2 regions of the Halobacillus sp. Marseille-Q1614 genome follow, and region 1 is predicted to be linked to the other one. Evidence: a T-box and tRNA genes for the amino acid it is inferred to sense, from the RefSeq annotation. Region 1 holds a T-box; the other holds one or more tRNA genes.
The links. The T-box of region 1 lies ahead of alaS (alanine--tRNA ligase). A T-box ahead of a tRNA ligase gene usually reads a tRNA of that ligase, here a tRNA-Ala.

Region 1 (15,847 bases):
GCCTGAAAATGGGGACGTCAGCCGAATTGTTGAGGATCCGGCTCATGCAAAAGCTGAGGCTTATGACATTGTGTTAAATGGATATGAACTTGGCGGAGGCTCGCTGCGTATCCATCAAAAAGAAACTCAGGAGCGCATGTTTGAAGCATTAGGTTTTACACAAGAAGAAGCCGAAGAACAATTTGGTTTTCTTCTTGAAGCCCTGGAATACGGAACACCTCCACACGGGGGAATTGCTTTAGGGTTTGACCGTTTTATCATGCTGCTGGCCGGAAGAAATAATTTAAGAGATACGATTCTCTTCCCGAAAACAGCATCCGCTCAAGATCCTTTAACAGAAGCTCCTGGCCCTGTCAGTGACGCTCAATTAGAGGAGCTTCACCTAAGAGTGGCAGCTAAAAAACAGGACTGAAGACTCACTCATAAAGCGTAGTTCTTTCCTTGATTACAATAATTTTTTGTGCTATGATTTGAATACAATAAATAACCAATCCTGATGTGTACGTTGTTCGAATGTACGTTTTGACCGAACATTTTTGAAACGGGAGCCTGACGTCTTCACATGGAATGCATGCCTCTTTATTTCATTTAGAGGACGCAAGAAGTGTGAAGCAGGGCACCCACCTGCCTGGAGCGGGTTCAAAACTCATGATGCGACGGCACAATTGGGATTGGTTTTTGTATGTCTAAAAAAAGCGCCCGTTCCTTATGAACGGGCGCTTTTTTCTTTATTTGGCTAAATGCTCCAAGTGATTTGGCTCCATGCCGAACAGCGGATGGCTTTTAAATTCCTGGTCATCAAACATTGTCATTTTACGTGCTCGATCCATAAGAGAGATAAAAGCTTGATAATCTTCTTTTAAGGACTGGAGCTGAGACTGCAGTTTTTGATTAACAGCCTTGAGTTCATGGTTTTCTTCTTCTAATTCTTGTACTCTTTCATCTAAATTCGGCTGGCTGCTGGAAGCAGCCTGTAAGTTTTCTAAAAAAGTAATTACTTGAGGTAAGTCGATCGGCGCAGAAGGTTTTTCTTCTACACGTTCGTTTTTCTTTTTATAAACAGGAGCAGCTTCTTCTTTAGGAGCGGATGAGGAAATGACGGCCGGCTGCTGAAAGGCGGCTTCTTTTCTTTTTTTCTCCTTCCGCTGCTTTTTCGCTAAATCCACAGCCTGCTCGTATTTCTGCCTGATTTCTGCATTCCACCTAAAGCCGCAGGCGGCTGATGTGCGATTGAGTACATCTCCGACTTCATCGAAGGCTTTCAGCTGGGTGCTTCCTTCTCGAATATGTCTGAGTACAGTTTCTGCTAATAATAAATCATCTTCATGAGACCAAGCATCTTGTCTTACTTTTGGCATAATAACCCTCCAGTTAAACTATGAGAACAATAGTTTCTCAGATTTTGCTACTAGTTTGACCCAAGGGAGAATAATTTATACTTCTTTATGATTTTTGTTTATTAATATTTTCATACACTTGTTTCAAAGCCTGCTCAAATTTGCCCGTGGATTTAGGTTCATAGTACTTTTTACTCTTTATAGGATCCGGCAGGTACTGTTGGTCCACCCAGGCGTTCGGAAAATTATGAGGGTATTTATATTCAAGCCCTCTGCCTAGTTTGGCCGCCCCTTTATAATGGGAGTCTTTCAAATGGGCAGGAACGTCACCGCTGTTTCCTTTGCGGATATCAGCCAGGGCTGCGTCTAAAGCTTTATATGAGCTGTTTGATTTTGGGGAAAGCGCAAGCTCCGTCACTGCGGAAGCAAGCGGAATCCTTGCTTCAGGAAATCCAAGCCTTTCAGCTGCTTCTACGGCAGCCAGTGCTCTTGGTCCTGCCTGTGGATTAGCGAGTCCAATATCTTCATAGGCAATGACAACGAGGCGTCGGGCGATACTGTCTAAATCTCCGGCTTCTATCAATCTTGCCAGATAATGAAGCGAGGCATTGACATCACTTCCTCGAATTGATTTTTGGAAAGCAGAGAGCACATCATAATGGGCATCGCCATTTTTATCATGAGAAAAGCTTTTCTTCTGCATGCATTCCTCTGCAATCGCCAGATCTATAAAAATTCCACCGTCTTTATCCTCAGGTGTCGAGAAGGCGGCGAGCTCGAGTCCATTTAACGCAGACCTCATATCTCCGCCTGCACTTTCGGCAAAATGGTTAAGGGCTTCATCTGTAAGCTGGATCTTTAAATCTCCGAGCCCATCCTTTCCATTCGTTAACGCCCGTTCTATCGCTTCTTTAATATCGTCAGGCTCAAGTCTATACAGTTCAAAAAGATGACAGCGGCTGCGAATCGCGGGATTTATAGAATGATAAGGGTTGCTCGTGGTACATCCGATTAAAGTAAGCCGGTTGCTCTCAAGATGCGGCAGAAGAAAATCCTGTTTTCCTTTGTCCAGCCGGTGCACCTCATCAAGGATTAACACCATTTGGCCGTGCATCTTAGCCTCTTCTACAACAATTTCCATATCTTTCTTTTTATCTGTAACTGCATTTAACGTTTTATAAGGCAGGCGCAGGCTCTTTGCGAGAGCGGTGGCCATAGAAGTTTTCCCGGTACCGGGCGGACCAAATAAAATCATGGAAGCCAGGCGCTGGGCTTTGACCATTCTATCCAGTGTTTTCCCTTCAGAGACAAGGTGTTTCTGTCCGATAATATCCTGGATGCTTGAAGGCCTCATACGAAAAGCCAGTGGTTGTATACTCATAAGGTTTGAACTCCTTTATTTGTCTTCATTATTTCTAAGAGTAGATTCAATTCTATTAAAATGCAAGAGGGTTGCCATTCATGCTATAATAACGTTTGGTATAATTGAAGAAGGAGAGAGATCAGCTATGCAATGGACTCTAATAAAGCCAAAGGCTTGGCTGCGCTGGTCTTTTTTTATTGTGGGCCTGATTCTGTTAGGCCTCGGAATATCAATGACTATGCAAGTGAAGGATTTTGGCATAGGACCGTGGGATGTACTGCACTATGGATTGTTCGTTCAATTTGGATTGACAGTAGGCACATGGTCGATCATCGCAGGTTTAACAATCGTTATCATTTCATCTATTGTATTAAAAAGTCTGCCGCAAATCGGCACGATATTAAATATGGTGTTAATCGGCCTGTTTATAGATTTATTTAATTTTTTATTAACAGAGCCTGAATGGATGGCAGGTAAGATTTTAGTATTTATATTAGGTACGCTGGTTACAGCTGCGGGAATAGGAGTGTACGTAGCTCCTAATATTGGCGCAGGTCCCCGCGACAGTTTAATGCTGGTATTAACAGATGCGTTACAATGGAAAGTTTCAACCGTCAGGAATGCGATAGAAATTACGGTGGCTGTTATAGGATGGCTCTTAGGAGGTCCAGTAGGGATCGGTACTGTATTCATCGCTTTATTTCTCGGCACACTTGTTGGTAAAACTCTGCCGCTTTCCAAAAAAATATTGGACTACTTAATAAAGAAGGGTGAAGGTTATGAAAATCTCAACAAAAGGACGTTACGGACTAACCATTATGATTGAGCTCGCAAGAAAGTATGGAGATGGTCCGATTTCTCTAAAACAAATCGCCAGAGATAATGACTTATCCGAGCATTACCTTGAGCAGCTGATCGCTCCATTGCGAAACGCGAGTCTTGTTAAGAGCGTCAGAGGAGCATATGGCGGGTATATGCTCACAAAAGCGCCTTATGAAATAACAGCAGGTGATGTGATCAGAATACTTGAAGGTCCGATTACACCTGTAGAAGGTATTGAAGATGAGGAACCGGCGAAACAGGCCCTTTGGAAAAGAGTCAGAGATGCTGTAAAAGACGTACTGGATACGACCACTCTTGAGGATTTAAAAGATCATGTCGATGATCAGACCCAGGATGCTTATATGTTCTATATTTAAAGGGGTGTAAAAAATGGAACCAATCTATCTGGATCATGCAGCAACTACACCAATAGACCCGAACGTGCTTGAAGCTATGGTGCCTGTTTATCAAGAGACGTTTGGCAACCCATCAAGCGTTCACCAGTTTGGTAGAAAAGCCAGAAAGCTTCTTGATGACGCCCGCCTTACAATAGCTAAGAGCCTACGTGCTAAGGAAAGAGAGATCATTTTTACAAGCGGCGGAACGGAAGCAGATAATTTAGCGATTATCGGAACGGCGATGGCTAATCAGCATAAAGGAAAGCACATCATTACAACTGCCGTAGAGCACCACGCTGTTTTGCATGCCGTCGAATATTTAGAAAAAGAAGGCTTTGAGGTTGATTACCTGCCAGTCAATGAAGCAGGGCAGATAAGGGTAAAAGATTTTCAATCCTTGCTTCGGGACGATACAATATTAGTAAGTATTATGATGGTTAATAATGAAACAGGAGTCATTCAGCCGATTGAGGAAATCGCGGCACTTACGGCTGATCATCAGGCGTATTTGCATTCGGATATTGTCCAGGCTTATGGACTGTTTTCTATAGATGTGGAGAAGCTTCCGATCGACTTACTGGCGGTTTCCAGCCATAAGATCAATGGTCCTAAAGGCATCGGATTTTTGTATGTAAGAGAAGGAACTTTGCTTCAGTCTCTTCAGCATGGGGGAGAACAGGAGCGTAAACGACGGGCAGGAACAGAAAATATTCCGGCTGCTGCAGGATTTGAACGTGCGGTCAAGCTTCTTATGGAAACGCGGACAGACAACATTAATCACTATAAAAAATTGAAACAAACATTTTTGGAAACGCTAGAAGAAGAGGTGGACTTTACAGTCAATGGCGATGAAGAAGTTACGGTGCCGACAATTGTAAATGTCAGTTTTCCAGGAATGAATGTAGAAACCTTATTAACGAATTTCGATTTATCCGGAATTGCAGCTTCAAGCGGCAGCGCCTGTACGGCAGGTTCTGTAGAGCCTTCCCATGTATTATCGGCGATGTATGGATCAGAGGACGAGCGAACGACAAATTCGATTCGTTTCAGCTTTGGTTCAGCGAATACGGAAGAGAATGTAGCAGAAGCTGCCAAGCGGGTCAGTCAAATCGTTAAAAGACTGAGCTAGGAAGGTGAGAGAGATGAAAGATCCTAAAGATACAAGAGTAGTAGTAGGGATGAGCGGAGGCGTTGATTCCTCTGTATCCGCACTGCTTTTAAAACAGCAGGGGTATGATGTCATCGGTATCTTTATGAAAAACTGGGATGATACTGATGAGAATGGAGTGTGTACGGCAACAGAAGATTATGAAGACGTGATTCGTGTATGCAACCAATTAGACATTCCATATTATGCTGTTAATTTTGAAAAACAATACTGGGATAAAGTGTTCACTTACTTTTTAGACGAGTATAAAGCGGGGAGAACGCCTAATCCTGATGTAATGTGTAACAAAGAAATTAAGTTTAAAGCCTTTTTGGACCATGCGATGTCCTTAGGAGCGGACTATTTAGCAACAGGTCACTACGCCCAAGTTAAAGAAATAGAGGGAACGTACCAGATGCTTCGAGGTGTTGACCGCAATAAAGATCAAACGTATTTCTTAAATCAGCTGTCCCAGGATGTACTAGCCAAAGTCATGTTCCCACTTGGGCATTTAGAGAAGAAAGAAGTTCGTAAAATTGCAGAAGAACATGATCTCGCTACTGCCAAGAAAAAAGACTCCACAGGCATCTGCTTTATTGGGGAGCGTAATTTCAAAGAATTCCTCAGTGAATATATCCCGGCACAGCCAGGAGAAATGCAGACATTAGAAGGAGAAGTCAAAGGCAGCCATGACGGTCTGATGTACTACACCCTCGGCCAGCGTCAAGGCTTAGGTATTGGCGGGGCAGGGGACCCTTGGTTTGTCGTCGGTAAAAACCTTGAGGAAAACGTTTTATATGTAGGACAAGGCTACCATCACGATGCCCTGTACTCAGACGGATTACTGGCCGTTGATGCAAACTGGACGAGCGGCACAGCTCCAAAATTATCTTTTGACTGCACGGCGAAGTTCCGCTATCGTCAGGAGGACAGTCCTGTGACCGTACATCTAAATGAAGATGGTTCTGTTAAAGTGACTTTTAAAGAACCAGAACGAGCGGTTACTCCAGGACAGGCCGTTGTTTTCTATGAGGGAGACGTCTGCTTGGGCGGGGCCACAATCGATCAAGTCATCAAAGAAAACAAGCCGCTTACTTATGTAGGATAGGCTTAAAGAATAGGGAGAAAATGGCCATGTCCATATGGTAGTGGACATGGCTTTTTTAGGAGGAATTTGAATGAATAAATTAGATCAAGCCATTGATTACATGCAGCAGCAAAACTTCGAAAAAGCAACTCAATTATTTACAGAAGCCATTGAGGAAAATCCGAAAGATCCTGTCGGTTATATTAACTTTGGTAATCTGCTTATTCACGTTAGCGAATTTGAAAGGGCTGAACGCTTTTTTAACAGAGCAATCGAGCTCGATGATAAAGCAGCGACTGCATACTATGGACTTGGGAACGTGTACTATGAGCAAGAAAAATATACGAAAGCTCAAACCCAGTTTCTGCAGGCTATTGAAAAAGGACTTGATGAAGCAGATGTGCACTTCATGATCGGCATGACATTTGTCCATCAGGACTATATGAAGCTCGCTCTTCCTTATTTACTCCGTGCAGCTGAACTTAACTCAGATGACGTGGATATTCAGTTTCAATACGGGCTGTGCCTAGCGCAAAATGGCCAGATAGAAGCAGCTGAAGAGGCAATGAAGACTGTGCTACAATTAGAAGAAACTCACAGTGACGCTTATTATAATTTAGGGGTTGCAGCCCTCCACCGCGAGGATGCAGCAGCTGCTCTTGAATACTTTAACAAAGCCTTAGAAAATAACTCAGAGCATATGCTGGCAGCTCACGCTAAAGCACAAGTAGAGCATGCCTTAGGCGAAGAATAATTTAAAGGGGAACATGAAGTCATGGAAGAACATACGCTTTTTTCAACGTCCGGCGAAGAAGAAAAGCCTTTTATTAAAGGACAATTAAATCGCATGATTTTTCATAAGGAGTCGGAGCTTTTCTCCATCGCTTTAATTCAAATTACGGAATCCAGTGAAGAGGTTGAGGAGAAAAGTATTGTTATTAAAGGACATTTTCCTCCACTTGAGGAAGGGGAAACGTATGTTTTTTATGGGGATTTCCAGAACCACAAAAAATTCGGCCGGCAGTATCAAGTGAACTTCTATCAGCGCATTATGCCTGAAACTAAAGATGGCATTACGGCCTATCTTTCCAGTGATTTATTCCATGGCATCGGAAAGAAAACAGCTGAGCGGATTGTCGACGTATTAGGTGAACAGGCGATATCCATGATTTTAAAAGACCCGGATGTTTTGGATCGTGTTCCTAAGCTGGCTAAAGAAAAGAAAAAGCAACTGCGCGATGCACTTCTTGAACACCAGGGCTTTGAGCATGTCATGATTCACCTTAATAAATACGGGTTTGGACTGAAGCTGTCGCAAAAAATCTATCAGGCTTTTAAAGATCAGACGTTAAGCATAATTGAAGAAGATCCTTACCAGCTCGTATTTGAAGTAGAAGGTTTTGGTTTTCACCGTGCTGATGAAATGGCCAAGGTTCAGAAACTTCCTGAAGATCACCCGACAAGGCTGCGGGCCGCCAGTCTATATATCTTGCAGCAGAGCTTATCGGCAGGACATGTGTATCTGCCGACAGAGGTATGTCTTACACAAGCGGAATCTTTATTAAATCGCGGCGGCGCTTCCGCTGAAGTTACATTTGAACAGCTGTCTCAGCAGGTTATTCAATTAGCTGAAAACCGCTATGTTTTTATTGAAGACGACCGCATTTATCTGCCGTCCTTATACCACGCGGAAAATGGTTTTTGCCATCAGCTCGAGAGAATTACTTCCGAGGAGCTTGAAGTCGAATTTACACAGGCCGATTTAATGAAAATCATTGGAGATATCGAAGAAAAAGAATCGATCAGCTACGGAGAGGATCAGTTTAATGCGATTGAAAAAGCTTTACATTCAAAAGCTATGATTCTAACCGGAGGACCGGGCACAGGAAAAACAACGGTTATTAAAGGGATTATTCAAGCTTATGCCGAGCTTAATGACGTTTCGATCGATCCTAAGGATTTTGAGCAGGGCGACCCTTTTCCTTTTATTCTCGTGGCTCCTACAGGCAGGGCGGCCAAGCGGATGACCGAATCAACGGGTCTTCCTGCCAGCACGATTCATCGGCTGTTAGGCTGGGATGGACATGAAACGTTTGATAAGAACCAGAATAACCAGTTAGAGGGCGAGATTTTGATAATCGATGAGTTCTCTATGGTGGATATGTGGCTCGCTAATCAGCTGTTTAGGGCGATCCCTTCCAATATGCAGGTGCTGATCGTTGGGGATGAAGATCAGCTGCCTTCTGTTGGACCGGGCCAGGTACTTTCTGATCTATTGAAGTCGCAGTATATTCCTTTGATTAACCTAACAGAAGTTTACCGGCAAAAAGAAGGATCTAAAATTATTCAGCTCGCCCATGAAATCAAAAATGATGAATGCACGATCGACTCATTAACAAAAGATCATGATTTTAATTTTATTCCAGCCGGCGAACATCAGATTAAAGAGCTGGTCACCAACATTGTGAAAAAAGCGCTGGACAAAGGGATTGATCTTCGAGAGGTACAGGTTTTGGCGCCGATGTATCGAACGGATGTCGGTATCCATCAATTGAATGAGGAAATACAGAAGGCTGTAAACCCTAAAAGCAAGCAGAAGCGCAACATCACTTTTAAAGAAGTGACTTACCGGAAAGGCGATAAGGTCATACAGTTAGTCAACCAGCCGGAAGATGGTGTTTATAACGGGGATATTGGAGAAATTGCTGCGATCTTCAGGGCGGAAGAAAACGTCGATCAGGTTGAACAGGTCGTTGTAGAATATGACAATAAAGAAGTTGTCTATCCGAAGAAAGATTTAAATAATATAATGCATGCTTACTGTACGTCTATTCATAAATCGCAGGGCAGTGAGTTTTCGATCGTTATTCTCCCGGTGGTTAGAGGCTACCGGAGGATGCTTCGTAAGAATCTCCTTTATACCGCGATTACAAGATCCAAGCATTCCCTTATTATCTGCGGAGACCAGCAGGCGTTTTTAGAAGGGGTCAGGACAACAGATACTAATCTCAGGTATACCCAGCTTGCGGAGAAACTTCAAAAAGAAGAGATGCCGACAGTTGAGGAAGAGGAAGATCTATCACCTTATGACTTTATGTAATGTATAATTTGGAAATCATAGGGTTAGACTAGCAGACAAAAAGGAGTCTGCCCTTATGAAATGTCCAAATTGCCAAGGGAAAAACTTGGGCCGCATCGGAAATGATCAGTATTACTGCTGGACTTGCTGCATAGAGCTTTCAGTCAATAAAGGGAAGATTGATGTGCATCAAATTGAGGAAGACGGCAGCTTGAGCTCTTTAAATGATTTATTTTACCAGTCAGGGTCATAAATGAATAAAACACTAGTCAAGTGGGGGATGCGAATATCCATATTTTTCGTAATCCTGCTTATGCTGCTCTTCCTTGCCTGGTTATTTCCTTATTACGATCATGTCGTACTTTTGATTTGCAGGATCATTACCCCTTTTTTAATTGCTATTGTTATTGCCATGCTTTTGCATCCCGTAGTGGAATATTTGCATCACTTAGGGCTTAACCGTGTACTTGCCATTTTCCTTATCTTTATCGTCTTCTTTACGCTTTCCGGATATGGACTATACCGGGGCTATCCCCATCTTGTGCAGCAAATTAAACTATTAAACGAACAGCTGCCGGCTGTAATGGAAGCCTATCAGAATTGGACTAAGGAATTCTATAAACAAACCGAACGTCTTCCTGATGGCATTCACGAGCGAGTGGAAGATAGCTATCTGCGGCTGGAAACCTGGCTGAATTCGAAGCTCATGAAGATAATGGCCGGGATGAGTGGTGTATTTAATCTCATCATTCTCATTGCGGTGATTCCTGTTATGACGTTTTACTTTTTAAAAGACCACCATTATATTATGAACTCGCTTTTAAAGCTTTCTCCGAAGAAATGGCACAGGGAAGCCGTTCGGTTAACCAAAAAACTGAACCGTTCCCTCGGCGGTTATATCAGGGGGCAGATAATTATCAGCTTATTTGTAGGCGGGCTTGCCTCACTAGGATTCTACCTGGCGGGCCTCCCTTATCCGCTTGTTCTTGGAGTTGTGGCTGGAATTACCAACATTATTCCATACTTCGGTCCATTAATAGGAGCGGTACCGGCATTAATAGTAGCGGCGACGATATCTATGAAAGTGTTATTTTTAACCCTCATCGTTATCGTTATTATTCAGGTAATCGAAGGAAATCTTTTATCTCCATATATTATGGGCAGGAGCATTCATACCCACCCGCTCCTGATTATATTTGCCCTTCTGGCAGGCGGAGAACTGGCGGGAGTGGCTGGAATGGTGCTGGCCGTGCCGGTGTTAACGTGTTTAAAAGTTGTGGTGGAAGAAGTTTATCAAGCCCGGATGGCCCGAAGCGTTGACAGATAAGCATAACTTTTCTATAATTACGCATATCTACACTATATGAACGATAAATACGGAGAAGGAAAAAAGTAAGCAGCCAGCAATTCATAAGAGATGTTCTTCCATAGGCTGAAAGAAGAACAGAAATTGCCCTGTTGAAAGCTATTCCGGAGTGCGGTTAATACCCGCCGGCCATTCGCACCGTTACCCGCGAAGAGAGTGATAGACGACTTATTGTCTATAACCAGGGTGGTACCGCGGATTAAAATCCCGTCCCTGCCAGATGGCAGGGACGGGATTTTTTCGTTTATATAGAGAAGGATGAATTTTTAAGGAGGTTTATCATATGAAAAATTTAACTTCAGCAGACGTACGACAAATGTTCCTCAACTTCTTTAAAGAAAAAGGTCACAGTGTTGAGCCCAGCGCTTCTCTTGTGCCCCATGAGGATCCTTCCCTGCTGTGGATCAACAGTGGTGTAGCTACATTAAAGAAATACTTTGACGGCCGGGTAATTCCGGAAAATCCACGTATTGTAAATGCGCAAAAATCGATTCGTACAAACGATATCGAAAATGTTGGATTTACGGCCCGCCACCATACTTTCTTTGAAATGCTCGGTAACTTTTCCATCGGCGATTACTTTAAAGAAGAAGCAATTGAATGGGGATGGGAATTTTTAACGAGCCCTGACTGGATCGGGTTTGAGCCTGAAAAACTGTCGGTCACCGTTCACCCTGAGGATGATGAAGCTTACGCGATCTGGAGAGACAAAATCGGAATTGATGAGAAAAAAATCATCCGCTTAGAAGAAAATTTCTGGGACATTGGGGAAGGTCCAAGCGGTCCAAACACCGAAATTTTCTATGATCGCGGTGAGAAATACGGAAATGACCCATCCGACCCTGAGCTGTATCCAGGAGGAGAAAATGAAAGGTATCTTGAAATCTGGAACTTAGTATTTTCCCAGTTCAACCATAACCCTGACGATACGTATACTCCGCTTCCGAAGAAAAATATTGATACAGGCATGGGGCTTGAGCGTATGGTATGTGTCATTCAAGATACCCAGACGAACTTTGAAACAGATTTGTTTCTGCCAATTATTCAAGCTACTGAAAAAATCTCCGGTGTATCTTACGGAGAAACAGAAGAGCAGGACTCAGCTTTTAAAGTGATTGCCGACCATATGCGTACGGTAAGTTTCGCCGTAAGTGATGGTGCGCTGCCTTCCAATGAAGGAAGGGGATATGTGCTCAGACGACTATTGCGCCGTGCTGTACGATTTGCGAAACAGATTAATATTAATGAGCCGTTCATGTACAGGCTGGTTCCCGAAGTAGCCGACATTATGAATGACTTTTACCCGGATATTCGCAAAAAACAAGAATTTATCCAAAGCGTCATAAAAACCGAAGAAGAGCGTTTCCACGAAACGCTAAATGAAGGACTTACGATTCTTTCCTCGATTATGAAAGAGGAAACAGCGAAAGGAAGCAATGTCTTTCCTGGAAGCGAAGTATTCCGTCTCTATGATACCTTTGGTTTTCCTAAGGAACTAACTGAGGAATATGTGGCAGAAGCCGGTTTTACGATTGATGAAGAAGGCTTCCAGAATGAAATGAAGAGGCAGCGTGAACGTGCAAGAAGCGCCCGGCAGAAATCTGACAGCATGCAGATTCAGGATGGAGTTCTCGGCGATGTGAACGTCAAGAGTGAGTTCATCGGCTATGATCGTTTAAGCACGGAAGCTGCTGTCGTTGAACTCATTAAGGACAATGCCTTCGCAGAAGCAGCGTCTGAAGGGGACACGGTTTATCTCTTCTTGGATCAGACGCCTTTCTATGCGGAAAGCGGCGGACAAATCGCTGATAAAGGGATCTTGAAAAACGATGAGGTTGAGGTAGAAATTACGAATGTGCAAAAAGCACCAAACGGCCAGCATATGCATGAAGCGGTTGTTGAAAAAGGAACCATTCAAAAAGGTGTCAGCTTAATTGCAGAAGTAAATAAAGAAACTCGGTCATACATCGTGAAAAACCATACGGCGACACACTTGCTTCACCAGGCGCTAAAAGATGTGCTGGGTGATCATGTTAATCAGGCCGGGTCTCTTGTAGCTCCTGAACGACTGCGCTTTGACTTCTCTCATTTTGGGTCCGTCACGGAATCTGAAATTGAGAAGATTGAAAAAATTGTTAATGAAAAAATTTGGAAGTCTCTTCCTGTAGGCGTGGAGTTCAAATCCCTTGAAGAGGCGAAGGAACAAGGCGCGATGGCCCTATTCGGCGAAAAATACGGCTCTGAAGTCCGCGTAGTACAAGTAGGGGATTACAGCATGGAACTTTGCGGCGGCTGCCATGTGGTAAATACGGCTGAAATCGGACTGTTTAAGATCGTAAGCGAAACGGGTATAGGAGCTGGTACAAGACGAATTGAGGCTGTAACAGCTAAAGGGGCTTATGAGTACTTAAGCGGTAAGGAAGCCCTATTAGAAGAAGCAGGAGAACTGGTTAAAGCAAAACCGAACCAGCTAATTGAGCGCATCCAGCACCTTCAGGATGAAATGAAGGCATTACAGCGTGAAAATGAATCACTAGCTTCTAAGATGTCTAATCTGGAAGCTGCGTCTATTTTTGAAGAAATCGAAACTGTAAACGGAGTCAACCTGCTGGCTAAACAAGTAGATGTTAAAGACATGAACGCCTTACGAAATATGATGGATGACCTCAAACAGAAAACAGAGTCCGGAGTTTTCCTTCTGGCGACAACAAGCGGGGAAAAAGTCCAGCTCATTGCAGGTGTTTCAAAAGACTTGATTGACAAAGGCTTCCATGCGGGCAACCTGATTAAACAGGCTGCTACGATATGTGGAGGCGGCGGCGGCGGCCGTCCTGATATGGCACAGGCGGGCGGTAAAGACCCTTCCAAGATTTCGGAAGCCTTGGCATATGCTCAAGAATATGTTCAAAGCAATTCCTAACTTTATAGTCTCTGTTATTTTTTCAGTGAAAAATAAGGGGAATGTGAAATAGCGAAGCGGAAAAAAATGGGCCGTCAAGATCACGCAGCGAGAAGGCTTGACGGTTCGTCCGCTTATAGAAGCACATTTCGTAAATTAAAGAAACACCCTCATTTAACAGAGCTAATTTTTAAAATAAAGGAAATAAGTATATAATGGAAGAAACACTAATATGTGCGAGGTGATCTTTAATGAGTTCGATGGATAAAACAATGCGATTTAATTTTTCAGAAGAGCCGTTTGATAAAGATGTACGAGCCCTGCTGCTTTCCGTTCATAATTCTTTAGAGGAAAAAGGCTATAACCCCATCAATCAAATCGTTGGCTACCTGTTATCTGGAGACCCAGCTTATATTCCTCGCCACCAGGATGCGAGAAATCTCATCCGAAAAATGGAACGGGATGAATTGATCGAAGAGTTAGTGAAATTTTATCTAGAAAAGAATAAAGAGGAAGCTTAATGAAAAAAATAGGGTTAGATGTTGGAGAGAAGACGATAGGAGTTGCCCTGTCCGATGCCATGGGCTGGACAGCTCAAGGGATTACGACTCTCCAATGGGATGAAAATAACTATTCAACAGTGAAAGAACCGCTGAGAAAAGTTATCGAAGAAAACGAAGTTACTGAAGCTGTAGTAGGTCTTCCTAAAAATATGAATGGATCTATCGGCCCAAGGGGGCAAGAGAGCCAAAGGTTTGGAAGATGGCTCGAGAGGGAATTCGAGATTAAGGTTCATCTCTGGGATGAACGATTGACAACGATGGCTGCTGAACGGGTGTTGATCGATGCGGATGTAAGTCGTAAAAAGCGTAAAAAAGTAATTGATAAAATGGCAGCTGTCATCATTTTACAAAGTTATTTAGATTCTAATCAATAAAGGAGGCCTTTCCATGGCTTTAGAAAAAGAAGAAAGAATTATTATTCCTGATGAGAACGGAGAAGAACATTTATTTGAAGTACTGTTCACATTTGATGTTGATCAGACGGAACAATCCTACATCGCCGTTGTACCTGCTGAACAGAAAGAAGGCGACGAAGTAGAGGTTTACGCGTTCAGATATGAAGAGAAAGGCAACGAGGAAGACGATCTGGCTCTTTATCAAATTGAATCGGACGAAGAGTGGGAAATGGTCGAAGAAATGTTAACGACCCTCACGGAAGAAGATTTAACATAAGATAATAGCTTAAGGCACTAAGCCTAAAGCTAAGGCTGTCGACTTTATCGGCAGCCTTTTTTATTTGCATTAGACGATATTTGATATTATTGAGAAAAGCAAGGGGTTCTTGCTTGGAGGGTTTAAAAAAGAAGTTTAGCACGTGTGTGTGCCAACATTGAACGACCCCACGTTAAGTGGAACCTTTTAATAAACGAGCAGGCCCCTTTTAAAAAAAATCAACATCAAAGAATAAGGGGATTTTGGGCAAACATAAAATATTGTTCACTATTTCTTAATCGAATAAGGTTAGAAAAAAGCTCGTAATTTGTAGTATAATGTAGCGGATGGAAGGAGGAGCTTTGGTGTCTGATTCGAAAGATAAACAGAAGTACATGGACCGAATGAAGGAAAGAAATGAAGAAAGAAGCACAGTACGCAAGATTGTTGCCATTGTATTAATCTCTCTGGCCGCACTACTAATTATCAGTGTGATCGTGGGTTTTCTATATATTAGATCTTCTTTACAGCCGGTTGACCCGCAAGATAACAGTCAAATAAAAGTTGAAATCCCTATAGGGTCATCAACATCGCAAATTGCGACAATCCTGGAAGATAATGGTGTTATTAAAAACGAGCTCATTTTCAGGTTATATACAAAGTTTAATAATGAGACGGGTTTTCAGGCAGGTAACTATCAATTTACAGCATCGATGACCCATGATGAAATTATCGATTCCTTAAAAGAAGGAAAACTCATTAAAGAACCGGCTGTCACTATAACGATTCCGGAAGGCAGAAATATGGAGCAGATTGCTGAACTCTATGCGAAGGAATTTGACTTTACAAAAGAAGAATTTTTAGAAAAAGTAAATAACGAAGATTACTTAAACGAACTGATTGAAAAATATCCAGAACTGCTGAGTGAGGATATTTTAAATGAAGACCTGAGATATGCACTGGAAGGGTACCTCTTCTCGACCACTTACCAGTATGAGGTGGAGAACCCTGAGCTGGAAGAGGTGATTGAAGATATGCTTCAGGCGACTCAGGAGGTTATCGTACAGCATAAAGAACAAATAGAGGAAAGGGACCTTACCGTACATGAAGCTCTGACGATGGCATCTCTTCTGGA
Region 2 (15,847 bases), 2.1 Mb from region 1:
CTCATGTGCCTCTAAAGATTTTAAAATATCGTGCACTTTGTTGCTTCCCCAGCTGATATTGAAGGTTAAGGAAATAAACGGATGCTCTTCACTTCCTTGTGATAAAGCCCGCGGTTCACCATTATTCGAAAACACAGAAACCTGGCTTCGCTGGCCTACCCACATTAAAACGGCGCAAAACAAAGCAATAACTACTATGATTCCATAACGTTTAAACGACCCTATACGTTTTTTGTGAAATTTCACGCCCACGCACTCCTTTTTTCACCTATATGATTTATATCTATGAAAAACAGGACAACCTATGCTATAAATCCCGAAAAAAGGGTAAGAATAAAAAGAAGCTGTTGAACACTTAGGGAGGGTCTTGGATGTATGGTCTCATGATTACAAAGCAAGAGTACCAAGAGATAGAGTACTTATTAAGGCGGGAGATGGAAGAAATCACTCTTGACCTGGGGGATAACCGAATCGATCCTTCCATTAAGAACGCTATGGAAAAAAGGTATGAAGTTTTGTTCCGCCTTTTTCGAAGGTTTGCTTCTGGTGAAGAGTGCTTACACTATATGCCCAAGAAGAAAAAACAGAACTAATTTTATGTATTCATCATCAGGCAAAAGCCCGGGAGATTAACCTGGGCTTTTGTTTTGAAGAAAAATGGTTTAAGGATGGGGAAGGAGGGAAAAAGAAAAATCTAAAAAAGTTTATGAAAATGTATTGCGCTGAGTTTAAAATCTGTGCTATATTATTAATCGTTGTCAGGAAAGGGATTCACAAAAAAGTGTTTCTCCTAATCACTAAGAATTTAATTTTTCTTTAGAAAACATGTTGACTTATTCATGTAACCATGATAAATTAGTTCTTGTCGCTAAAAAGACATCGAAACAATTTGATCTTTGAAAACTGAACGAACCAATCAGTACGTCAATTTATTCTTTCTATTATATAGAGAGAATTCAAACAAGCACATTCGGTGTGCAAATGAGCAAGTCAAACTACTTTTATGGAGAGTTTGATCCTGGCTCAGGACGAACGCTGGCGGCGTGCCTAATACATGCAAGTCGAGCGCAGGAAGCTAACTGATCCCCTTCGGGGGTGACGTTAGTGGAATGAGCGGCGGACGGGTGAGTAACACGTGGGCAACCTGCCTGTAAGACCGGAATAACCCCGGGAAACCGGGGCTAATGCCGGGTAATCACCTCCCTCGCATGAGGGAAGAGTAAAAGATGGCTTTCTGAGCTATCGCTTACAGATGGGCCCGCGGCGCATTAGCTAGTTGGTGAGGTAACGGCTCACCAAGGCGACGATGCGTAGCCGACCTGAGAGGGTGATCGGCCACACTGGGACTGAGACACGGCCCAGACTCCTACGGGAGGCAGCAGTAGGGAATCTTCCGCAATGGACGAAAGTCTGACGGAGCAACGCCGCGTGAACGATGAAGGTCTTCGGATCGTAAAGTTCTGTTGCGAGGGAAGAACAAGTACCGTGCGAATAGAGCGGTACCTTGACGGTACCTCGCGAGAAAGCCCCGGCTAACTACGTGCCAGCAGCCGCGGTAATACGTAGGGGGCAAGCGTTGTCCGGAATTATTGGGCGTAAAGCGCGCGCAGGCGGTTCCTTAAGTCTGATGTGAAAGCCCACGGCTCAACCGTGGAGGGTCATTGGAAACGGGGGAACTTGAGGACAGAAGAGGAGAGTGGAATTCCACGTGTAGCGGTGAAATGCGTAGATATGTGGAGGAACACCAGTGGCGAAGGCGACTCTCTGGTCTGTTTCTGACGCTGAGGTGCGAAAGCGTGGGTAGCAAACAGGATTAGATACCCTGGTAGTCCACGCCGTAAACGATGAGTGCTAGGTGTTAGGGGGCTTCCACCCCTTAGTGCTGAAGTTAACGCATTAAGCACTCCGCCTGGGGAGTACGGCCGCAAGGCTGAAACTCAAAGGAATTGACGGGGGCCCGCACAAGCGGTGGAGCATGTGGTTTAATTCGAAGCAACGCGAAGAACCTTACCAGGTCTTGACATCCTTGGACCACCCTAGAGATAGGGTCTTCCCTTCGGGGACCAAGTGACAGGTGGTGCATGGTTGTCGTCAGCTCGTGTCGTGAGATGTTGGGTTAAGTCCCGCAACGAGCGCAACCCCTAATCTTAGTTGCCAGCATTGAGTTGGGCACTCTAAGGTGACTGCCGGTGACAAACCGGAGGAAGGCGGGGATGACGTCAAATCATCATGCCCCTTATGACCTGGGCTACACACGTGCTACAATGGATGGTACAAAGGGCAGCGAAGCCGCGAGGTGTAGCAAATCCCATAAAACCATTCTCAGTTCGGATTGCAGGCTGCAACTCGCCTGCATGAAGCCGGAATCGCTAGTAATCGCGGATCAGAATGCCGCGGTGAATACGTTCCCGGGCCTTGTACACACCGCCCGTCACACCACGAGAGTTGGCAACACCCGAAGTCGGTGAGGTAACCTTTATGGAGCCAGCCGCCGAAGGTGGGGCCAATGATTGGGGTGAAGTCGTAACAAGGTAGCCGTATCGGAAGGTGCGGCTGGATCACCTCCTTTCTAAGGATAAAAGGAACGGCTTTTTAGCCGTCTCCTTCGGAGGACGTACATGGTTGGTTGTTCAGTTTTGAGAGATCAAAATTAAATTATTGTAATGAATGGGCCTGTAGCTCAGCTGGTTAGAGCGCACGCCTGATAAGCGTGAGGTCGGTGGTTCGAGTCCACTCAGGCCCACCATTCATATACGGGGCCTTAGCTCAGCTGGGAGAGCGCCTGCTTTGCACGCAGGAGGTCAGCGGTTCGATCCCGCTAGGCTCCACCATATTACCTTTAAAACACAAAGTATTTCTTTTTGTGTTTTATAATCAACTGATCTTTTAGTTGTGAACCTTGAAAACTGGATAAGATTTGACAAGACATCAAACCAAAGTAAGAAACGTCTTTTCACGACGATTTAAAAGTTAAGTGAATAAGGGCGCACGGTGGATGCCTTGGCACTAGGAGCCGATGAAGGACGGGACTAACACCGAAATGCCTGGGGGAGCTGTAAGTAAGCTTTGATCCCAGGATCTCCGAATGGGGAAACCCGCTGTTCGTAATGGAACAGTATCCATAACTGAATACATAGGTTATGGAAGGCAGACCCGGGGAACTGAAACATCTCATTACCCGGAGGAAGAGAAAGCAAACGCGATTTCCCAAGTAGCGGCGAGCGAAACGGAATCAGCCCAAACCAGAAAGCTTGCTTTCTGGGGTTGTAGGACACTCCTTTGGAGTTACCAAGAGAGAGGATAGACGAAGTGATCTGGAAAGATCCGCCATAGAGGGTAACAGCCCTGTACTCGACATCCTTTCTCCTCCGGAGTGTATCCTGAGTACGGCGGAACACGAGGAATTCCGTCGGAATCCGGGAGGACCATCTCCCAAGGCTAAATACTCCCTAGTGACCGATAGCGAACCAGTACCGTGAGGGAAAGGTGAAAAGCACCCCGGAAGGGGAGTGAAAGAGAACCTGAAACCGTGTGCCTACAAGTAGTCGGAGCCCATTCATGGGTGACGGCGTGCCTTTTGTAGAATGAACCGGCGAGTTACGACCGTATGCAAGGTTAAGCTGATGAGAAGCGGAGCCGCAGCGAAAGCGAGTCTGAATAGGGCGATTTGAGTATGCGGTCGTAGACCCGAAACCGTGTGATCTACCCATGTCCAGGGTGAAGGTCAGGTAACACTGACTGGAGGCCCGAACCCACGCAAGTTGAAAATTGCGGGGATGAGGTGTGGGTAGGGGTGAAATGCCAATCGAACACGGAGATAGCTGGTTCTCTCCGAAATAGCTTTAGGGCTAGCCTCAGAATAGAAAGTCTTGGAGGTAGAGCACTGATTGGACGAGGGGCCCCTACCGGGTTACCGAATTCAGTCAAACTCCGAATGCCAATGACTTTGTTCTGGGAGTCAGACCATGGGTGATAAGGTTCATGGTCGAGAGGGGAACAGCCCAGACCGCCAGCTAAGGTCCCTAAGTGTGTGTTAAGTGGAAAAGGATGTGGAGTTGCTTAGACAACCAGGATGTTGGCTTAGAAGCAGCCATCATTGAAAGAGTGCGTAATAGCTCACTGGTCGAGTGACTCCGCGCCGAAAATATACCGGGGCTAAACACACCACCGAAGCTGCGGATTGATCCTGATGGATCAGTGGTAGGAGAGCGTTCTAAGGGCGGCGAAGTCAGACCGTAAGGACTGGTGGAGCGCTTAGAAGTGAGAATGCCGGTATGAGTAGCGAAAAAAGAGTGAGAATCTCTTTCACCGAAAGCCTAAGGTTTCCTGAGGAAGGCTCGTCCTCTCAGGGTTAGTCGGGACCTAAGCCGAGGCCGAAAGGCGTAGGCGATGGACAACAGGTGGATATTCCTGTACCGCCTCCTTTCCGTTTGAACGACGGGGGGACGCAGGAGGATAAGGAGTGCGCACGATTGGAAGAGTGCGTCCAAGCAGCAAGACGGTCGGATAGGCAAATCCGTCCGGCAACGTCAAGCTGTGATGGGGAGGGAAATAAAGTACCGAAGCTCCGGACTTCACACTGCCAAGAAAATCCTCTAGTGAGGAAAGAGGCGCCCGTACCGCAAACCAACACAGGTAGGCGAGGAGAGAATCCTAAGGTGAGCGGGAGAACTCTCGTTAAGGAACTCGGCAAAATGACCCCGTAACTTCGGGAGAAGGGGTGCTCCTCTGCCGAGGAGCCGCAGTGAAAAGGCCCAAGCGACTGTTTACCAAAAACACAGGTCTCTGCGAAGCCGTAAGGCGAAGTATAGGGGCTGACACCTGCCCGGTGCTGGAAGGTTAAGGGGATGCGTTAGCTTTTAGCGAAGCGTTGAACCGAAGCCCCAGTAAACGGCGGCCGTAACTATAACGGTCCTAAGGTAGCGAAATTCCTTGTCGGGTAAGTTCCGACCCGCACGAAAGGTGCAACGACTTGGGCACTGTCTCAACGAGAGACCCGGTGAAATTATACTATGCGTGAAGATGCGCATTACCCGCGACAGGACGGAAAGACCCCGTGGAGCTTTACTGTAGCCTGATATTGAATGTTGGTACAGCTTGTACAGGATAGGTGGGAGCCTGAGAAGCCGGAGCGCTAGCTTCGGTGGAGGCGCTGGTGGGATACCACCCTGGCTGTACGGACATTCTAACCCAGGACCGTGATCCGGTCCGGAGACAGTGTCAGGTGGGCAGTTTGACTGGGGCGGTCGCCTCCCAAAGAGTAACGGAGGCGCCCAAAGGTTCCCTCAGAATGGTTGGAAATCATTCGCAGAGTGTAAAGGCACAAGGGAGCTTGACTGCGAGACCTACAAGTCGAGCAGGGACGAAAGTCGGGCTTAGTGATCCGGCGGTACCGTATGGAAGGGCCGTCGCTCAACGGATAAAAGCTACCCCGGGGATAACAGGCTTATCTCCCCCAAGAGTCCACATCGACGGGGAGGTTTGGCACCTCGATGTCGGCTCATCGCATCCTGGGGCTGTAGTCGGTCCCAAGGGTTGGGCTGTTCGCCCATTAAAGCGGTACGCGAGCTGGGTTCAGAACGTCGTGAGACAGTTCGGTCCCTATCCGTCGTGGGCGTTGGAAATCTGAAAGGAGCTGTCCTTAGTACGAGAGGACCGGGATGGACACACCGCTGGTGTACCAGTTGTTCCGCCAGGAGCATCGCTGGGTAGCTACGTGTGGACGGGATAAGTGCTGAAAGCATCTAAGCATGAAGCCCCCCTTGAGATGAGATTTCCCCTAACAATAAGTTAGTAAGATTCCTCAGAGACGATGAGGTCGATAGGTCCGAGGTGGACGCGTGGTGACACGTGGAGCTGACGGATACTAATCAATCGATGACTTAACTTTAAAAGAAAAGCGAAAACGCCTAGGCGTTGCAGCTACAAATTATGACGGTTTGATTCCAATCAGTCTTATCCAGTTTTGAGGGTTTACCTCCATATAATAGATGAGGTGGCGATAGCGAAGAGGTCACACCTGTTCCCATGCCGAACACAGCAGTTAAGCTCTTCAGCGCCGATGGTAGTCGGGTATATCCCCGTGAGAGTAGGACGCTGCCTCATTAATAAGCTTCACTATTCCACAGTAGCTCAGTGGTAGAGCAATCGGCTGTTAACCGATCGGTCGTAGGTTCGAATCCTACCTGTGGAGCCACTTGCTTCCATAGCTCAGTGGTAGAGCACTTCCATGGTAAGGAAGGGGTCGCCGGTTCAAATCCGGCTGGAAGCTCTGAAGAAGAACATTTTTTTGGCCCGTTGGTCAAGCGGTTAAGACACCGCCCTTTCACGGCGGTAACACGGGTTCGAATCCCGTACGGGTCACCATTTGGAGGATTAGCTCAGCTGGGAGAGCACTTGCCTTACAAGCAAGGGGTCGCAGGTTCGAGCCCTGCATCCTCCACCATTTAGCCGGCCTAGCTCAATTGGTAGAGCAACTGACTTGTAATCAGTAGGTTGGGGGTTCAAGTCCTCTGGCCGGCACCATTGATTCCATTTTTGAATAGTGGAGGGATAGCGAAGTTGGCCAAACGCGGCGGACTGTAAATCCGCTCCCATCGGGTTCGTAGGTTCGAGTCCTACTCCCTCCACCATTTTATTTAAAAAGATGGAATAAATAAGTTGGATATGGTAATAATACTTAATGTCATCAATGGGCCATAGCCAAGCGGTAAGGCAACGGTTTTTGGTACCGTCATGCGCTGGTTCGAATCCAGCTGGCCCAGCCATTTTTTCAACTTACATCTAGCTTAAATAAGAGCTAGGTATTTTCTTGTGTTTAAATGATTTTTAATTTATGAAAACCACTTATTATTAAGGGCCATTAGCTCAGTTGGTAGAGCAAGCCAACCACATGAGTAAGCTTCCTGCAGGCTTGCGAGGAGTGCGGCATCACTGAATAAGCTTGCAACACGACGAGCATCGTCACTCAACAAACTTACGAGAACTTATTTTAATTACGAGCCATTAGCTCAGTTGGTAGAGCATCTGACTTTTAATCAGAGGGTCGGAGGTTCGAGCCCTCCATGGCTCACTTTTAATTTTCATCCGCACCTGAGTGCGGGAGTAGTTCAGTGGTAGAACACCACCTTGCCAAGGTGGGGGTCGCGGGTTCGAATCCCGTCTCCCGCTCCATTGTTCGGGGCCTTAGCTCAGCTGGGAGAGCGCCTGCTTTGCACGCAGGAGGTCAGCGGTTCGATCCCGCTAGGCTCCACCATACATAATCAGAATTACATCATTAGGCTGTCATCATTGAGATGTCAGCCTTTTTTTGTTAAGCAGTTTTTCTTAAGACAGCAGGAATAAAAAGGGGTGTTCCTATGAAAAAAGCTGTTTTTATCGACCGTGACGGTACACTTGGGGGAAGCAGCCAAATTGAATACCCAGGAAGCTTTACATTATATCCTGAAGTAAGAGAGCATCTCGAACTTTTAAAAAAGAACGGGTTTCTCGTATTTTCTTTTACCAATCAACCAGGGATCTCTAAAGGTAAATCAACAGAAAAGGCATTTAAATAGGAATTGCTGGGGTTTGGAATGGATAGTGTGCAGAAAGCCTAAAACCGGCATGATCGAGCAAGCCTGTAAAGATAATGAATTTAATCTCCAGGAAAGATGGGTGATTGGAGGTCGAATGAAGGACATACAGGCAGCCGAACAGGCTGGCACTAAAAGTACTAGTCTTAACAGGGGCAGGAAGTGAAGGTGCCGATTTCATAGAAAGACTCCGGAAATATTTCAAAAAATGATGATAGCTGATAGTCTGAACCATGCTATAAAAAAGGTGATTTCTCATTTATAACGTATATATATACACAATTTTGTCTAGTTGAGTCATTGGTATGAAAACGTCTACAATTAGATGAGATAGTAAAAGGAGGAATTTGGTATGGTTAAGCAAATCTCTATTGTAGGCGTACCTATGGATTTAGGACAGAGCCGCAGAGGTGTTGATATGGGTCCGAGTGCTATTCGCTATGCGGGGGTGTTGGAGCGCTTGGAGCAGTTAGAATTAGACATAGAAGATTTGGGAGATATTGAAATTTCCCGTCCTAAACGTCAAAAAGAGCAAAAAGAGGATAACTTAAGAAACCTTACAGAAGTCGCTGAAGGTAACCTGCGTTTAGCAGAAAAAGTGGATGCTGTTGTTCAAAAAGGTAATTTTCCATTAGTTCTTGGAGGAGATCACAGTATTGCAATGGGGACACTTGCAGGAATCTCAAAGCATTATAAGAGCTTAGGGGTTATTTGGTACGATGCTCATGGAGATTTAAATACGGGGGAAAGCTCGCCGTCTGGAAACATTCATGGGATGCCGCTGGCTGCAAGCTTAGGAATAGGGCATGAAAAGCTTACAAATATATTAGGATACTCACCTAAAGTAAAACCGGAGAACATTCTCATTATTGGAGCACGTTCTTTAGATGCCGGGGAAAAAGTATTAATAAAAGAAAAAGGTATAAAAGTATATAGTATGCATGAAGTAGATAAAATGGGAATGCCTGCCGTAATGAAAGAAGCAATAAATTATTTAAAGGATCGCACAGACGGGGTACATTTAAGTTTGGATTTAGATGGGCTTGACCCTAATGAAGCACCAGGTGTCGGAACACCGGTCCTTGGCGGGTTAAGCTATCGTGAGAGTCATTTAGCTATGGAAATGTTAGCTGAATCTCAAATGATCACATCTGCAGAGTTCGTTGAAGTCAATCCGATCCTTGATGAAAAGAACAAAACGGCCAACATGGCGGTAGGATTAATGGGTTCCCTGCTTGGTGAAAGTTTAAAATAAAAGGTATGCGTTAGGGCTTTTAATTCAGCAGCTGACCCTTTGGAAGGACGGTTGCTGGTCCTTTTTTTTCTCATATTCATTTAGCAGCCGATCTAATTTTGCACTTACATATACAACATGCTTAGATGTTAATGAATACTTCTTTGTCAGCCGGTTCATTTCATTTCTGCAATCCTCAATTTCATTTAACAGCTTTCTCTCCGCGTTCAATGTTTTCACCTCCCTTAGACCTCAATGGTCTTTCTATTACCTTTTTTTCTATATGATAAACATAATTTGTATGAATTTTGAAACCTTATTGCGGAACTATACGTATAGGTAACACCGCATAATCAGCGGAGGTATAGGATATGGAAAACATGATAAAGAAAAAAATTAAAGAGCTCAAAAAGGGCGATCCATCCGCATTTGAGGATATTGTTACCTTTTATCAGAACAAAGTGTATCATATCTGCTACCGAATGGTCGGTATTCCATCAGAGGCGGAAGATCTGGCCCAGGAAGCTTTTATACGGGCATATACGAATATAGACCGTTACGATGAGCGCCGTAAGTTCTCTACTTGGCTCTACCGCATTGCAACGAATCTCACAATTGACTGGCTGAGAAAAAGAAAGCCGGACTATTATCTTGATGCGGAAGTAAAAGGTACAGATGGACTGAATATGTACTCTCAGTTAGCAGTCGATCAAGCGCTTCCTGAAGAAGAAGTGGAAAGTCTGGAGCTTCAGAATTACATTCAGCGCGAAATGCTGGCCTTGCCTCCTAAATACAGAAGCGTTATTGTATTAAGGTATTTAGATGAACTGTCGCTGCAGGAAATTGCAGATGTACTGGAAATTCCGGTAGGGACGGTAAAGACAAGGGTGCACCGGGGCCGGGAAGCCTTGAGAAAAAGGCTTCGACATGTGTAAAGGAGTTGAGGGAATGAACTGCAAAAAGGAAGCTGTAGTACTTATGCATAAGTACTTGGATGGCGAACTAAATAAAGAAGAAGAACGACGACTGCGGGACCATCTCCAGGCTTGCCCATCGTGCCAGAGTCATTTTCATGAATTAAAACGATCCATTACTTTAATAAAAAGCACCGACTCTCTTCCTGCTCCGGAGAATTTTACGGCACAGGTCATGAATAACCTTCCTAAACAAAAGAAAAGAAAAAGCTATGTCCGTACTCTGCAAAGGCATCCGTTTATTACGGCTGCTGCGGTATTCTTTCTCCTGATGTTTAGCGGGATTTTATCCGTCTGGGAACAGGACCAGCAGATGACAGTTTCTAAACAAGAGAATCTTATCATTCAGGATGATACCGTCATTGTACCTGAGGGAGTAACGGTACAGGGGGACTTAGTTGTACGTAATGGAGATCTTAAAGTAGAAGGAAAGATCGATGGAGACGTAACGTTAATTAATGGAGATTTTATTACGGATGAACCCGAAGGCCCGCTGGCCAATGGTGAGAACTACCAGGCTTATGCCAGCGGCGAAATTAACGAAGTGAATCAAGTTTTTGAGTGGATGTGGTACCATACGAAAAACTTCATAACGGATGTTTTCTCCTTCGGTTCTGATTCTGAATAAATCAACTATGCATACCGCCATGCACATCATGGTGGTTTTATTTTTGTCTTCTCCATTTAATATTAGTAAAATTGGAAATATGGTATAATAAACAGGCTATGGCTTTTTATTAAAGTTGAATATCTTCAAAAGGAAGTGTAAGCATGCTTGATGGGGGATTTGAGTTTTTAGATCTATTTTTAATTGCTATTGATATTGCCCTTGTCTGGTTTGTTGTATATAAATTAATCATGCTTATCCAAGGCACAAAGGCCGTTCAGTTATTAAAAGGTATATTCATTGTCTTGGCTATATGGTTATTGAGTAATTTATTTGGACTGACCACACTGAGGTGGCTGATGTCACAAGCAATTACTTGGGGTTTCTTAGGAATCATTATATTATTCCAGCCCGAACTGCGACGGGCGCTTGAACAGTTGGGCCGAGGAAGCTTCTTCAGCCGGACGGGTGGAGAAGAAGAGGACGGCGAGAAGTCTCTTCAGGCGATTATTAAGTCGTGCAACTACATGGCTAAGCGGCGGATTGGTGCATTGATTACGATAGAAAGAGAAACCGGCATGGGGGATTATGTGGAAACAGGCATTCCTGTCGGCGGACATTTAACAAGTGAATTATTAACGAACATATTTATACCGAACACGCCGCTGCACGATGGAGCCGTAATACTTAAAGAAAACAAAATTGTAGCAGCCGCTTGTTATCTGCCATTGTCTGAAAGCCCGTTTATTTCTAAGGAATTAGGGACACGGCACCGTGCAGCTATGGGAATCAGTGAAGTCACTGATGCGGTAACCATTGTAGTATCTGAAGAAACAGGAGCGATTTCCTGTACGAAAAATGGAGAGCTGCACAGGCAGCTCGATCAGGAAACGCTGGAAGACATTTTACGAAGCGAGCTCGACTTTGGCGCTAAAAATCCTGCCTCTAAATCCTGGAACTGGAGGGGGAAAAAGAATGGATAATTTATTTAAAAATAAATGGGTTCTCCGAATTATTTCATTGCTTTTAGCTGTGCTCCTTTGGGTTTCCATCAATGTGGATGATAATATGGATTCTGATTCTCAATGGTTTAATGATACCACCTCTGAAAGAGAAGTCATGAACGACGTTCCTCTTGAGGTTCGATTTGATAACGACCAGTATGTTGTCAGCGGACTGCCGCAAAACGTAGTGGTTACTGTAGAAGGCCCCACCAGTTCACTGGCTCCGGTCGTCCGCCAGAGAAACTTTACGGCGTTTGTCGACCTCAATGATTTAGGACCGGGAACGCACGAAGTAGATGTTCAGCATTCCGGTATCTCCAATCAATTAAAAGTAAATATGGATCCTGAAGAAGTAGAAGTGACGATTGATCAAAAAGTAAATGAAGATTTTCCGATCAGTGTGGATTATATAAATGAACAGGAAATTTCTGATGAATATACGATTGGGGAAGCGGCACTTGATCCCCAGCAAGTAACGATTACTGGTTCAGCTGAAGCTATTGAGCGTGTAGCTTCTGTCAAAGCTATTATCGACGTCGGAGAGGCTGACGGTGACTTAGAGGCTCTCAAGGCTCCTGTAAAAGTATATGACGACCAGGGGAATGAGCTAAACGTACTTTTGGACCCTACCACTGTAGATGTATCAGTACCGATTCAGCGCTCAGAGAAAGAGGTGCCTGTCTCCTTTGAAGCAGAAGGCGACGCGGCTGACGGTGTAAGCATAGAATCAATCACCTCTGATACAACCAATGTAACGGTTATAGGACCTAACAGCGTTCTTGAAGAACTTGAGGAAATTGAAAACATTCCGGTTGATGTAGAAGGAATTACGGAAGATGAGACCGTGGAAATAGAAGTGCCGGTTCCTGAGGAAGCTTCAAGTGTTGATCCGGAAACAATTGAAGTGAATGTGGAAGTGGACCAGGCAGCAGACGCCCAGTAAAATAACAGATTCGGGCTCTTCCAGAAAAACAATTAAGAAGCGACAACGAAAGAGAGGTTTCAATTAATTATGGGTAAATATTTTGGTACAGATGGTGTAAGGGGAGTAGCGAATAAAGAACTTACTCCCGAACTGGCTTTTAAATTAGGACGCTATGGCGGATATGTTCTTACTAAAAATACAGAGCGTCCAAAGGTGCTTATCGGACGTGATACGCGTATTTCCGGGGAGATGTTAGAAGGCGCATTAGCTGCAGGTCTTCTCTCTATAGGAGCGGAAGTGATGCGCTTAGGCATTATTTCTACACCGGGTGTAGCTTATTTAACGAAAGCATTACAGGCGGAAGCGGGTATTATGATTTCAGCCTCCCATAACCCTGTAGAAGACAACGGGATCAAATTTTTCGGCCCCGACGGCTTTAAACTGACAGACGATCAGGAGTTAGAAATCGAAAAATTACTCGATGAACCTGGGGATAACCTCCCACGTCCTTCTGGAGAGGACCTTGGCCAGATTAATGACTATTTTGAAGGCGGCCAGAAGTATATGCAGCACCTGAAACAAACGGTCGATTTTGATTTTGATGGGCTACATATTGCTCTTGACTGTGCGCACGGGGCTACATCGTCTTTAGCCTCTCACCTTTTTGCGGATTTAGAAGCAGATATTTCATCGATCGGGTCTTCTCCTGATGGATTAAATATTAATAAAGAAGTAGGTTCTACTCATCCGGAAGCCTTACAGCAGCTGGTAAAAGAGAAAAACGCTGATATCGGATTAGCTTTTGATGGCGATGGCGACCGTCTAATCGCTGTTGATGAGAAAGGTTCCATTGTCGATGGCGACCGCATTATGTTCATCTGCGCGAAGCATATGAACGAAAAAGGGCTGCTGAACCACTCAACAGTTGTATCCACTGTAATGAGCAACCTTGGCTTCTATAAAGCAATTGAAGCTAATGGAATGAAGAGTGACAAAACAGCAGTGGGCGACCGTTATGTGATGGAAGAAATGCGCCGCGGCGGATACAACCTTGGTGGTGAGCAGTCCGGCCATATCATCTTCTTAGATCACAATACGACGGGAGACGGCATGCTTTCTGCTCTGCAGCTTGTGAACGTCATGAAAGAGACAGGCAAGCCGCTTTCAGAGCTGGCATCTGAGATGGAAAAATTCCCTCAAGTATTAATCAATGTACGAGTCATTGATAAGCAGGCTGTACAGACCCATCCGCGCATTCAGGAAGTAATTAAAGCGGTAGAAGGAGAAATGGGAGACAGCGGTCGCGTTCTTGTCCGTCCATCCGGTACAGAACCGCTTGTAAGAATCATGGCAGAAGCTCCAACCGAAGAAGAATGTGAAAAGTACGTGAATAAAGTAGTACAGGCTGTTGAAGAAGAATTAGGCATGAAAGAATAATGAATAAAGGCGCAGGCCGGGCACAAGCAGCCCTCCTGCGCATATTTTATTTAATATGAAAGAAATGTAAATGTTATTGACCCTAAAGCTTGGTTTCGGGTAAAATGAGGCATAGCTTCGAAAAAAGTGTTTAACCTTCAGTGTTTCGGGTTATATAAGTAGAGGCTTTATTCAAAGCATAAAAGGGAGGAAAGTAAGAACGGTATTTAATTAAAGCGCCAGGACTGTGCTGAGGGCACAGTTGACGAGGAGGAAGTTCATCGAGTGTTCGGCGGATGCTTCCCGGTTGCTGCACTTCAACCGCATGTTTGTATGTTAAACCAAAGAGGCGACTCTTTGTTCAAACCATACGAATAAAGTGTCAATAAAAAAACGTTAACGGGAAAGGGGCATGCAACGGCCCCTGTTAACTTTTACGCAGACCGTTGGATGCTCCTTTCTTGATTTTAGGAGGATACAATATATGTGTGGAATTGTAGGATATATCGGACAAGAGGATACGAAAGAGATTCTATTAAATGGTTTAGAAAAGCTTGAATATAGAGGGTACGACTCTGCAGGAATAGCAACTTTAAACGGCGGAGTAAAAATTTCTAAAGTAAAAGGACGCATCGCGACGCTTCGAGAAGCGGTGGATGAAAACATTCATTCAACGTTAGGAATCGGGCATACACGCTGGGCCACTCACGGTGCTCCAAGTAAAGAGAATGCTCACCCTCACCAAAGTGCATCTGGGCGCTTCACCATCGTACACAACGGCGTTATCGAAAACTACTTGGACGTGAAAAATGAGTATTTAGCCGATGTGGAACTGAAAAGTGAAACAGATACTGAAATCATTGTGCAGCTGATTGAAGTTTTAAATAACGAACTTCAGGATGTAGCCGCTGCTTTCCGTAAAGCTGTTAATCTTTTAACTGGTTCTTATGCGATTGCACTAATCGATGCTGAAGATGAAGAAACTATTTATGTAGCGAAAAATAAGAGTCCTTTACTCGTCGGCTTAGGAGAAGAATTCAACGCCGTAGCGAGTGACTCTATGGCTGCTCTTCATGTAACCGATCAGTTCCTTGAGTTAATGGATAAAGAAACTGTTCTTCTTCGTCGTGACGAAGTTATCATTCAAAATCCAAACGGAGAAAAGGTAACTCGTGAACCATTTAAAGCAGAGCTGGATGCGACTGATATTGAAAAAGGTACGTATCCTCACTTTATGCTGAAAGAAATCGACGAACAGCCATTTGTTATTCGTAAAATCATTCAGGAGTATCAAAACGAAAATGACGAAATTAAACTGGATCCTGAAATCCGCAAAGCTATGAAGGAATGTGACCGTATTTATATTATTGCGGCGGGCACAAGCTACCATGCTGGTCTTTTAGGTAAGCAGTTTATTGAAAAATTAGCGAACATTCCAGTAGAAGTGCATGTGGCTAGTGAGTTCTCTTACAACATGCCGCTGCTTTCTCAGAAGCCGTTATTTATCTATATTTCCCAAAGCGGCGAGACAGCTGACAGTCGTTCAGTACTCGTCCAGACGAAAGAACTTGGTCACCCGGCATTAACGATTACAAACGTACCAGGCTCCACCCTTTCCCGTGAAGCAGACTATACGCTGCACCTGCACGCAGGTCCAGAAATCGCAGTTGCTTCAACAAAAGCTTATACAGCTCAAATGGCTGTACTTGCTATCTTAGCTGTGGATACAGCCCGCGCCAAAGGTCTTGAATTAGACTTTGATCCGATGCAAGAGTTAGGAATTGTAGCAAACGCTATGGAAGCCCTGACTGACCAGAAAGAACAGCTTGAAGAACTGGCAGGAGAATACTTGCCGACGACACGCAACTGCTTCTTCATCGGACGCGGCATTGACTATTATGTAGGATTAGAAGGATCCTTAAAACTAAAAGAAATCTCCTATATCCAGGCAGAAGGATTTGCCGGCGGAGAATTAAAACACGGAACGATCGCTCTTATCGAAGAGGGTACGCCAGTGATCGCGCTTGCGACACAGAAGAACGTTAACTATTCCATTCGCGGTAACGTTCAGGAAGTAGTAGCACGCGGAGCAAACAGCATGATCATCAGTATG

Region 2: it encodes a tRNA-Ala, which carries the amino acid that the T-box ahead of alaS (alanine--tRNA ligase) is inferred to sense. The anticodon was not compared.

The regions. Positions count from the first base shown of each region.
Region 1 covers NZ_CADDWH010000001.1:953,171-969,017, forward strand. The annotation lists gene aspS (aspartate--tRNA ligase) at 1-412, shown strand, start outside; RNA gene ssrS (6S RNA) at 488-676, shown strand; gene HUS26_RS04660 (RsfA family transcriptional regulator) at 729-1,358, opposite strand; gene HUS26_RS04665 (replication-associated recombination protein A) at 1,444-2,718, opposite strand; gene HUS26_RS04670 (YitT family protein) at 2,846-3,526, shown strand; gene cymR (cysteine metabolism transcriptional regulator CymR) at 3,480-3,899, shown strand; gene HUS26_RS04680 (cysteine desulfurase family protein) at 3,913-5,049, shown strand; gene mnmA (tRNA 2-thiouridine(34) synthase MnmA) at 5,063-6,175, shown strand; gene HUS26_RS04690 (lipopolysaccharide assembly protein LapB) at 6,246-6,908, shown strand; gene HUS26_RS04695 (ATP-dependent RecD-like DNA helicase) at 6,930-9,254, shown strand; gene HUS26_RS04700 (hypothetical protein) at 9,310-9,486, shown strand; gene HUS26_RS04705 (AI-2E family transporter) at 9,487-10,560, shown strand; T-box leader at 10,604-10,817, shown strand; gene alaS (alanine--tRNA ligase) at 10,883-13,519, shown strand; gene HUS26_RS04715 (IreB family regulatory phosphoprotein) at 13,750-14,019, shown strand; gene ruvX (Holliday junction resolvase RuvX) at 14,019-14,435, shown strand; gene HUS26_RS04725 (DUF1292 domain-containing protein) at 14,449-14,733, shown strand; gene mltG (endolytic transglycosylase MltG) at 15,078-15,847, shown strand, end outside.
Region 2 covers NZ_CADDWH010000001.1:3,032,424-3,048,270, reverse strand. The annotation lists gene HUS26_RS15235 (polysaccharide deacetylase family protein) at 1-246, opposite strand, end outside; gene HUS26_RS15230 (hypothetical protein) at 372-593, shown strand; rRNA gene HUS26_RS15225 (16S ribosomal RNA) at 1,001-2,569, shown strand; tRNA gene HUS26_RS15220 (tRNA-Ile) at 2,670-2,746, shown strand; tRNA gene HUS26_RS15215 (tRNA-Ala) at 2,756-2,831, shown strand; rRNA gene HUS26_RS15210 (23S ribosomal RNA) at 2,969-5,890, shown strand; rRNA gene rrf (5S ribosomal RNA) at 5,992-6,105, shown strand; tRNA gene HUS26_RS15200 (tRNA-Asn) at 6,122-6,196, shown strand; tRNA gene HUS26_RS15195 (tRNA-Thr) at 6,200-6,271, shown strand; tRNA gene HUS26_RS15190 (tRNA-Glu) at 6,292-6,366, shown strand; tRNA gene HUS26_RS15185 (tRNA-Val) at 6,370-6,445, shown strand; tRNA gene HUS26_RS15180 (tRNA-Thr) at 6,450-6,525, shown strand; tRNA gene HUS26_RS15175 (tRNA-Tyr) at 6,547-6,632, shown strand; tRNA gene HUS26_RS15170 (tRNA-Gln) at 6,693-6,767, shown strand; tRNA gene HUS26_RS15165 (tRNA-Lys) at 7,000-7,072, shown strand; tRNA gene HUS26_RS15160 (tRNA-Gly) at 7,099-7,173, shown strand; tRNA gene HUS26_RS15155 (tRNA-Ala) at 7,180-7,255, shown strand; gene HUS26_RS15150 (hypothetical protein) at 7,359-7,556, shown strand; gene HUS26_RS20295 (HAD hydrolase-like protein) at 7,570-7,740, shown strand; gene rocF (arginase) at 7,927-8,829, shown strand; gene HUS26_RS15135 (aspartyl-phosphate phosphatase Spo0E family protein) at 8,854-9,039, opposite strand; gene sigW (RNA polymerase sigma factor SigW) at 9,180-9,743, shown strand; gene HUS26_RS15125 (anti-sigma factor) at 9,757-10,410, shown strand; gene cdaA (diadenylate cyclase CdaA) at 10,554-11,372, shown strand; gene HUS26_RS15115 (YbbR-like domain-containing protein) at 11,365-12,336, shown strand; gene glmM (phosphoglucosamine mutase) at 12,406-13,755, shown strand; gene glmS (glutamine--fructose-6-phosphate transaminase (isomerizing)) at 14,219-15,847, shown strand, end outside.